2 regions of the Bacillus sp. MBGLi79 genome follow, and region 1 is predicted to be linked to the other one. Evidence: riboswitches for the same ligand, from Rfam matches in the RefSeq annotation. Region 1 holds a riboswitch; the other holds the start of a gene.

Region 1 (5,030 bases):
TTGGTTGTTGATTATGCGTTCCGCGAATTGAAACTTCATCGGATTGAAGCCGGTGTGATGCCCCGTAATCTCGGGTCCATGCGTGTTTTAGAAAAAGCGGGATTTCATAAAGAAGGCATCGCCCGAAAAAATGTAAAAATTAATGGCGTTTGGGAGGATCATCAAGTCCTCGCGGTTTTGAATCCTGATGATGAACAATAAAAGAAGCCGGGCCATCCCCGGCTTCTCAGCGTGTCGACGAACCCTCGCATTCGTTGTCAGTCCTGCGCGTTAGTGCTCACGAATTATAACATTTGCTCCGCTCCAATGCTCGTCCTTCCTAGACTTCAAGGGTTTTCAATCACGCTGAAAAGATGACAAAATCCTAAAACAGAAACCGTTTTAGGACTTTGTCTACAATCTGAGAAGCCGGGCCACCGGCTTCTTTTTAACGAACCGCCACTGGTGCAATTTCTTTCAGCGCTTGTTCGAAATCGTGCTCTAAATCGTCTGCATGTTCGACTCCCACACTAAGACGGAGCAGGCCATCAGTAATGCCGCGTTTTTCACGCTCTTCCTTAGGCATTGCCGCGTGAGACATCGTTGCCGGATAAGACAAAATCGATTCCACTGCGCCAAGGCTGACAGCGAAGACCGGCAGTGACACATTCTCGACTAATTTCTTAACTGCCTCTTTGCTTTCAAGCTCAAAAGATAGTACGGCGCCCGCTCCCTTCGACTGGCTTTTATGGGTTTCAGCGCCGGGATGATCAGACAGTCCCGGATAATACACGCGCTTGACCGCCGGATGCTTCTGGAAAAACTCTGCAAGCCGCTGGGCTGTTTGGCTCGCTTTCTCTAAACGGACCTGTAATGTTTTTAATCCGCGCAGGACAAGCCAGCAATCCTGCACGCCAAGAACGGCGCCGAACGCGTTTTGCAGCTTATATAGCTGCTTTCCAAGCTCTTCATCCTTGACAGCAGCCAAACCTGAGAGTACATCGCTGTGTCCGCTTAAGAACTTGGTTGCGCTGTGAAGCACAATATCTACACCAAGATCAAGCGGACGCTGCAGTGCCGGCGTCATAAATGTATTGTCCAGAAAGGTCAGGCAGCCGTTTTCTTTTGCAAGCTGAACAACTGCTTTAATATCTGTAATCCCCAGTGTCGGATTTGATGGTGTCTCCATATAAATGACCTTTGTGTTCGGCTTGATATTCCGCGCCACTTCATTACGATCCGTCATGTCGACAAACGTATGCTCAATGCCAAACCGAGTCAGCACCTCTGTCACCATACGGAAGGTTCCGCCGTATACATCTTCGGTCACAAGAACGTGATCACCCTGTGACAGCAGTAAAAAGGCTGTTGAGATGGCAGCCATGCCTGAACTGAAAGCAAATCCCCTTGTTCCGCCTTCCAGTGCGGCAATTGTTTCTTCAAGAGCTGTTCTTGTCGGCGTGCCAGAACGGCTGTAATCAAATGCGCCGAATTCTTCAAATGAAGATTGGTGAAAAGTCGAGGCGTGCTGAATTGGCACACTGACCGCCCCGGTTGCGCCGTCTGTTTTAAATGGATTGTGCACGAGCTGGGTTTCCAGCGTCCAATTGTGATTACTCAAATGAAACAGCTCCCTCTTTGACCTGAGATAATGCCTGTTTTAGGTCCTCTTTTAAATCTTCCGCATGTTCAATTCCGACAGAAAAGCGCAGCAATCGATTGCAGACCCCGTTTGCGATACGGATCTCTTCAGGAATATCCATGTGCGTCTGGGTCGCAGGGTATGTAATGAAGCTTTCCACCCCGCCGAGGCTTTCTGCAAAACAAATGGTCTTCAGCGCTTTTAAAAATGGGTTGACCCACTCTTCTTTTTGCAGACGGAAGGACAGCATGCCGCCTTTTTCGGGATACAGCACATCTGAAATTTCTTCCTGCTCCTCCAAAAACGCCGCAAGCTCCTGCGCGTTTGCCTGATGCTGGCGCATTCTTAGGCTCAGCGTCTTCATTCCTCTCATCAAAAGCCACGAATCAAATGGCGGCAGGACGGCGCCGATCGCATTTTGATGCTGAAACATTTCCTCTCCGAGCTGCTCATCCTTTACCACGACAAGTCCCGCAAGCAGATCGTTATGCCCGCCTAAATACTTTGTTGCGCTGTGAATGACAATGTCTGCCCCCAGTTCAAGCGGACGCTGCAAGACCGGTGTATAAAATGTATTATCTACGATCAGCAGAAGACCGTGCTCCTTTGTAATCCGGGCAATACGTTCAATGTCCGCCTCCTGCATGAGCGGATTTGTCGGCGTTTCCACAAACACGGCTTTTGTATTCGGCGTCAGCTTAGAGCGTAAACAGTCCTCATCGCTAAAATCATCATAATGAAAGGTCAATCCATATTTTTTCCATTCATTTTCAAACAGACGGTACGTGCCGCCATATAAGTCCGATGAAACGATCAGTTCATCTCCGCTTTTAAACAGCGCCATAATCGTTTGGATAGCAGCCATTCCCGAACTAAAGGCAAGCCCTCTTGCGCCGTTTTCTAAGTTAGCGATCGCGTCCTCAACAAGCTGGCGTGTCGGATTTTTTGTGCGGACATAATCAAATCCGGTTGATTCTCCGATCCCTCTGTGGCGGTATGCTGTTGATAAATAGATAGGAGCACTCACTGTTCCCGTGACTTCATCGCTACGGTTCCCAATTTGAGCTAATTTCGTTTCAACGTGCTGTGACATATAGCTGACACCTTCCCTTTTCAAAATAAAAACCCCTTCTTCATAAGAAGAAGGGGTTTAACGCTTCTTCTTATCTTCCAAGCATAAAAAACGCTTGCTGGATTTAGCACCTTGGCGCTTTGCACATGCAAAACAAGCCGGTTGCTGAGGTTTCTAAGGGCCAGTCCCTCCACCTCTCACGATAAGAAATATCGATTTCAATTTTCTGATTGTTTTATATTAGCGCAATTCACAGTTTATTTCAACACTTTTTTCTTCGTGTGCCGAACCGTTTAAAGAGAGAAATTTCTAATAATTCATGGTACAATAATTGAAAATGCAAGAAAGTATAGTGATGTCCTGGAGGAATGTTTTTATGGCACCGAAAAACGGCACAGTGCAAGAAAAGAAATTCTTTTCAAAAGAGCTTAATGAGGAAATGACCTTACTTGTTTATCTGCCGTCCAACTACTCCCCGCTTTATAAATACCATGTCATTATCGCGCAGGACGGCCACGATTATTTCAGGCTGGGGAGAATCGGCAGACAGGTCGAGGAATTGCTGTCGAAACACGAAATAGACCGGAGCATTATTATCGGTGTTCCTTATAAGGATGTAAAAGAGCGCAGAAACACCTACCATCCGGAGGGTTCAAAATTTTCGGCGTATAAACGGTTCATCGCCCATGAGCTCGTTCCTTTTGCAGATGATGAGTATCCAACCTATCAGGTCGGTTACGGCCGAACGCTGATCGGTGATTCGCTCGGAGCAACCGTGTCACTTATGACAGCGCTTGATTATCCGAATATGTTTGGCAACATCATCATGCAGTCTCCCTATGTTGACAAACATGTGCTAGAAGCCGTGAAACAGTCTGACGATATCAAACACCTCTCTATTTATCACCAAATCGGAACAAAAGAAACTGACGTCCACACGACAGACGGGAACATTCTGGACTTTACAGAACCGAATCAGGAGCTGAAACAGCTGCTGGAGAAGAAGCTTTCCGATTACGATTTTGAGCCATTTGACGGAGACCACAAATGGACATACTGGCAGCCGCTCATCACCCCGGCGCTGAAAAAAATGCTTTAACACTCTATCATACTTTATTTCCAGGAGGGACATAATATGAAATATGGAATCGTTTTATTTCCATCAAAAAAGCTCCAAGACCTTGCAAACTCTTACAGAAAGCGCTATGACCCAAGCTACTCTCTGATCCCGCCACATTTGACGCTGAGAGCATCGTTTGAATGTGCGGAGGAGAAAGCGGATCAGCTCGTATCGCATTTGAGAAACATCGCAAAAGAGTCCCACCCAGTCGTTCTCAAATTGACAAAATACAGCTCATTTGCGCCTGTCAATAATGTCATTTATATTAAAGCAGAGCCGACGGATGAGTTAAAAACACTCAATGAAAAGCTATACACCGGTGTGTTGGCCGGCGAACAGGAATATAATTTCGTTCCGCATGTGACGGTCGGCCAAAATCTTTCCGACGATGAGCATTCAGATGTGCTGGGACAATTAAAAATGCAGGAAGTGTCGCATGAAGAAATTGTTGACCGTTTCCACTTGCTTTACCAGCTGGAAAACGGATCGTGGACAGTTTACGAAACCTTCTTGTTAGGCAGAGGAGAATAATGTTTGGAAGCAGTGATCGCAAAAAATGAAGAACAACTGAAAGATGCTTTTTATGTAAGAGAAGAAGTCTTTGTCAAAGAACAAAACGTGCCTGCTGAAGAAGAAATTGACGAACTTGAAAATGAATCGGAACATATCGTCGTGTATGACGGCGAAAAGCCTGTCGGCGCAGGAAGATGGCGCATGAAGGACGGCTACGGCAAGTTAGAGCGGATTTGCGTATTGAAAAGCCACCGCTCCGCCGGTGTCGGCGGCATCATTATGAAGGCGCTCGAAAAAGCCGCTTCAGACGGCGGCGCTTCCGGTTTCATTTTAAACGCGCAAACACAGGCTGTGCCGTTTTACAAGAAACACGGGTATCGCGTGCTTTCTGAAAAAGAATTCCTCGATGCCGGCATTCCTCACTTACAAATGATGAAAGACTAAACAGCATCCGGGTCTATTAAGATCCGGATTTTTCCGCATATAAAAAACCGTTCTCTCGTATGAACGGTTTTTTATACATATCGATTAATATATGTGCCCATTCCTTTTTCTCGCAATCTCTTATAAAGAGAGCGCTTACGTTTTGCCTCGTTTACTTTTCTTTCAGCAGCCGTTTGATTCTCCTGCTGCTTTTCCAGTTCTTTGTATACCCGCTGAAACGGGACATAGCTGATTTTTTCGGTTCCGGCATAATCCTGCTT
Region 2 (5,030 bases), 260 kb from region 1:
CTCAGATGTATACCCGTCAGGGACAGGCATCCAGGCGAAAAAAGAACCTTGCGGAGCATCCGCGTGCCAACCGATTTCACGGACCGCACGAATCCATACATCCCGCCTTTTTTCGTAGCGCTCATTTTGCTCCTTGACACACGCTTGGTCTGATAGAAGCGCGACTGCCGCGGCGTCTTGGACCGCTTTAAAAAGGCTGACATACATATGGTCCTGATAAAGGTTCAGCGCTTCGATCACAGAGGCGTTGCCAACTGCAAACCCGACCCGCCATCCAGCCATATTATACGTTTTGGAAAGCGTGTAAATTTCGATTCCTGTGTCTTTTGCCCCCTCCGTTTCGAGAAAGCTGACAGGCCTCTTGCCGTCGTAGCCGATCGCACCGTAGGCAAAATCGTGGACGACGCAAATTCCGTTCGACTTGGCAAACCGGACAGTCTCTTCGAAAAAAACAGGCGTGGCTTGGGCACCGGTTGGATTGTTTGGATAATTTAAATACATGAGCTTCGCTTTTTCTTTCACTTCCTTCGGAATCCGGCTGTAGTCAGGCAGAAACTGATTGCCCGCTGTAAGCGGCATCGTTTCCATGTTCGCTCTTGCCAGCTCAACGCCCGACCAGTAGTCGGGATAGCCGGGATCGGGAACGAGCACGGCATCCCCCGGATTTAACAAACATTGCGGAAGCTCGACAAGACCGGCTTTTCCGCCGAACAATACAGCGACTTCGCGTTCGGGATCGAGCTCTACACCGTATTCCCTTCGATAGAACGCGGCTGCCGCCTCCTTGAGTGAACGGCTGCCGCGAAAGGAGGAATACTGATGGTTTTCAGGGTTGCGAACGGCTTGCGCCATTGTATCAACGATGTGATCAGGTGTCGGCTGATCGGGATTCCCCTGGCCGAGATTGATCACATCATGGCCGGCGGCGATTTTTTCATTCACCTTTTTCACCAAGGAAGCGAAAAACTGCTCAGGCAGCTGTTTCAGCACATCTGAAAGCTCAAATTTCATATGATTCACCCGCTTTTGAAAAATTCTTGAAATGATAGTCCATCATCATATATTGTTAAATGTAAAATGTAAAGAAAAAAATGAGGTGATCCAGATTGAAGCTGACAATTTCATGTCTGCAATTCGATATCGCATACGGCAATCCTTCTGAAAATTTTAAAAAAGCGGAGCAGCTGATCGAACAGGAAAGCCGAAAAGCGGATGTTCTTCTCCTTCCCGAGCTGTGGACGACGGGTTATGATTTAAAAAATCTCGGCTCCATCGCAGATGAAGAAGGCAGGCAAACGAAGAGATGGCTGCAGGAAACGGCAAAAGCAAACCGTGTCCATATCATATGCGGCTCTGTCGCCGTTAAGAAAAAAAGCGGTGTGTACAATATCATGTACATCGCAGACAAAAACGGACATTTGATCAAAGAATACAGCAAAGCTCACCTTTTCCAGCTGATGGACGAACACCTCTATTTGTCAGCGGGCTCAGGCGACGGGAGCTTCGAGCTTGAAGGGATCCCGGCTGCGGGGTTTATCTGCTACGACATCCGTTTCCCGGAATGGATCAGAAAACATACGAAGGAAGGTGCGGGCATCATCTTTGTATCGGCGGAATGGCCGCTCGCCCGCCTCGATCACTGGCAAAGCCTTTTAAAAGCCAGAGCGATTGAAAATCAGTGCTTTGTCGCAGCCTGCAACCGAGCGGGAAGTGACCCGGCAAACGAATTTGCGGGCCACAGCATCATCATTGATCCGCTCGGCCGCACCCTCGCTGAAGCAGGGAGCGGTGAAGCCGTCATCAGGACCGAAATCAACCTCGGGGACATTGAAAAAGCGCGGGGGCAAATTCCGGTTTTTGAGGACATTCGCAGAGATTTATATTAAAAAAGTGTTGACAAGAAAACTGAGATGCTGGTAACATTTTCAGCAACTGACCGAACTGAAATTTCAAAATTTTATATTGATTTCTCTTATCGAGAGTTGGGTGAAGGACTGGCCTAATGACCCCAACAGCAACCGACCGTAATACCATTGTGAAATGGGGCGCGAAATTCTGCGCCGCTAGGGCACGGTGCTAATTCCATCAGACTTTGAATTCTGAGAGATAAGAGAGGCGAACGCGACAAATCAGCCTCTTTCTCTCGATGAGAAAGAGGCTTTTTTATTGTTAACGACATTTAGGGGGAATCACACATGACCGTAACGAAAACCGCAGCATACGAAACTTTGACCGAAAGCTCCGCGGCCGCGCTGGCCGTCCGCCTCGGGCTTTTTCCAAGCAAAAGCACCCTGACATGCCAGGAGATCGGGGACGGAAACTTGAATTTGGTCTTCCGCGTGTATGACAAAGAGCAGCAAAAAGGGCTGATCATCAAACAGGCGGTGCCTTATGCGAAAGTCGTCGGCGAAAGCTGGCCGCTGTCGCTTGACAGGGCGAGAATCGAAAGCAGTGCGCTGATCCGCCAAGCCGAGCATGTCCCGCACCTTGTCCCGAACGTGTACTATTCTGACACCGAGCTTGCCGTTACCGTATTGGAAGACCTTTCTCACTTGGAAATCGCCAGAAAAGGACTGATTGACGGGAAGGATTATCCCCACCTGTCGGAAGACATCGGAGAATTCCTTGGAAAAACACATTTTTACTCGTCTGAATATGCACTTGACCCAACAGTTAAAGGGCGGCTTGTGAAGCAGTTTACGAATCCGGATCTGTGCGATATTACAGAAAGCCTTGTGTTCACAGACCCTTTCTTTGATCATGAGACAAACGATTTCGAAGAAGAGCTTCGCGATGAAGCGGAAGATCTTTGGCGCAATGAAGCATTAAAAATTGAAGTGGCAAAACTAAAACAGCGCTTTTTGTCTGCAGAGGAAACGCTGATCCACGGCGACCTTCATACAGGCAGCATTTTCGCAAGTGAAGAAGCCGAAACGAAAATCATCGACCCTGAATTTGCGTTTTTCGGCCCGATCGGGTTTGACATTGGACAGTTTATCGCCAACCTGCTGCTGCACGCGCTTTCCCGCGAAGAAAACAGGCGGGCTCCTTTATACCGCCATGTCGAGACCGTCTGGCATACGTTCAGCCGGACATTCAGCGAAGCATGGGAAAACGATGCTCTTGACGCTTGCAAAAATGAGAAAGGACGCCTTGAATCAGTTCTGAAGCAGGCGTTTGAAGACGCAGCAGGCTTTGCCGGCTGCGAAATGATCCGCCGGACGATCGGCCTTGCCCATGTGGCGGACCTTGAAACAATCGTTCCGTTTTCCCGGAGAATCAGCCAAAAAAAGCTCGCCCTTAAAATAGGCGCAGCATTCATAGAAAAACGCAGCGGTTTCCGGACGCCAAAAGACTTGATTGAAGCGTTTCGGAACGCGCTTAAGGAGTGAATGACATGCCTGAACAATTTGCGGTGCCCCGCTCTGTCGAATGGGAAGAAGCATCGGTAAAAATTCTGAACCAGCAAAAGCTTCCCGAAAAGACGGAATACCTGCACCTCACAACAAAAGAAGACGTCTATGATGCGATTCAAACGCTGAAAGTGAGGGGGGCACCTGCCATCGGCATTACAGCCGCCTTCGGACTCGCCCTTTGCGCACAAAGCATCGATACATCTGACGTTTCCGCGTTTCTGGTGGAACTCGGAAAAATCAAAGATGAACTCAATCAGGCAAGGCCGACAGCCGTCAATTTATCCTGGGCTCTCAATCGGCTGGTAAAAAGTGCGGAGGACGCAAAATCGGTCAATGAAGCAAAAACAAATCTGATCCATGAAGCTATTCAGATCCAGGTTGAAGACGAAGAAACGTGCCGGCAAATCGGACAGAATGCACTGCATTTGTTCAAATCGGGTGACAGCATCATGACCATCTGCAACGCCGGCTCGATTGCGACAAGCAGGTACGGTACGGCCCTTTCCCCGTTTTATCTTGCCAAAACAAAGGACCTCGACCTTCATATTTATGCCTGTGAAACGAGGCCTGTCCTGCAAGGGGCGCGCCTGACGGCGTGGGAGCTTATGCAGGGGGGAATTGACGTGACGCTGATTACAGACAGCATGGCTGCCCATACGATGAAAGAAAAAAACATTTCAGCCGTCATTGTCGGAGCGGACAGGATCGCGAGAAACGGAGATACAGCCAATAAAATCGGAACATATGGCTTGGCAATCCTCGCCAAAGCCTTTCAAATCCCGTTTTTTATCGCCGCTCCCCTGTCAACTTTTGATGTTTCGATTTCATGCGGCGACGACATTCCGATTGAAGAACGCGATCCGGATGAAGTCAGGCTGATAAACGGAACGCAAATAGCTCCGCAAGAGGTGCCAGTGTTCAACCCTGCTTTTGATATCACGCCGCACGATTTAATCTCTGGCATCATTACGGAAAAAGGGATTATCACAGACAGGTTTGAAGAAGAAATTGAAGCGCTGTTTTCCGCTGAAGCCCTTACTTAGGCCGCTTTAGCGGATTTTAATCGATTTGATGATGTCTTTCTTCTGCTCTTCGGTCAACACGTGCAGCTTGACGAACAATTCCGCGTATCCTGCTATTTTGTTCGGGCGGTTCGTTTTCACTTATTCGTCCTCCTTTTTTACCAAGACCAACATTTTTAACTTAATAAAATTATATGTCGCTGACGAAAAAAAGAAACGGCGTGCTCGTATATTATTTTCCCTTATACGCAATATTTTCGATGTCGAGCAGCACCGCTTTTTTATCCGTTTCATTTCCGGAGTACCCCGTTAAAGAACGATTTTTGCCGATGACACGGTGGCACGGGATCAAAATCGGCAGCGCATTTCTTTTATTGGCCTGGCCGATTGCGCGAACCGCTTTCGGATTCCCGACGGCGCACGCGATATCTAAATAGCTCCGTGATTCACCGTACGGGATCAACTGCAGCGCCTCCCACACTTTTTTCTGAAACAGGGTTCCATCCTGGCGGAGAGGAAGGGTGAACGTCTTCCGCTCCCCCCTGAAATATTCTTCGAGCTGGCGCTTTGCCTCCTTCAACAATTCCGTTTC

Evidence for each region. Region 1 has a riboswitch for S-adenosylmethionine ahead of metI (cystathionine gamma-synthase/O-acetylhomoserine thiolyase). Riboswitches for the same ligand answer to the same signal wherever they lie in the genome.
Region 2: another riboswitch for S-adenosylmethionine. It lies ahead of mtnK (S-methyl-5-thioribose kinase); the one in region 1 lies ahead of metI (cystathionine gamma-synthase/O-acetylhomoserine thiolyase).

The regions. Positions count from the first base shown of each region.
Region 1 is NZ_CP026521.1:1,438,972-1,444,001, reverse strand. It holds gene C1T29_RS07290 (GNAT family N-acetyltransferase) at 1-201, shown strand, start outside; gene metC (cystathionine beta-lyase) at 428-1,600, opposite strand; gene metI (cystathionine gamma-synthase/O-acetylhomoserine thiolyase) at 1,593-2,714, opposite strand; SAM riboswitch class I at 2,782-2,902, opposite strand; gene C1T29_RS07275 (esterase family protein) at 3,070-3,792, shown strand; gene C1T29_RS07270 (YjcG family protein) at 3,829-4,344, shown strand; gene C1T29_RS07265 (GNAT family N-acetyltransferase) at 4,348-4,770, shown strand; gene C1T29_RS07260 (hypothetical protein) at 4,842-5,030, opposite strand, start outside.
Region 2 is NZ_CP026521.1:1,694,537-1,699,566, reverse strand. It holds gene C1T29_RS08625 (pyridoxal phosphate-dependent aminotransferase) at 1-1,011, opposite strand, end outside; gene C1T29_RS08620 (carbon-nitrogen family hydrolase) at 1,107-1,886, shown strand; SAM riboswitch class I at 1,970-2,113, shown strand; gene mtnK (S-methyl-5-thioribose kinase) at 2,196-3,392, shown strand; gene mtnA (S-methyl-5-thioribose-1-phosphate isomerase) at 3,398-4,459, shown strand; gene C1T29_RS24750 (hypothetical protein) at 4,466-4,579, opposite strand; gene C1T29_RS08605 (methylated-DNA--[protein]-cysteine S-methyltransferase) at 4,671-5,030, opposite strand, start outside.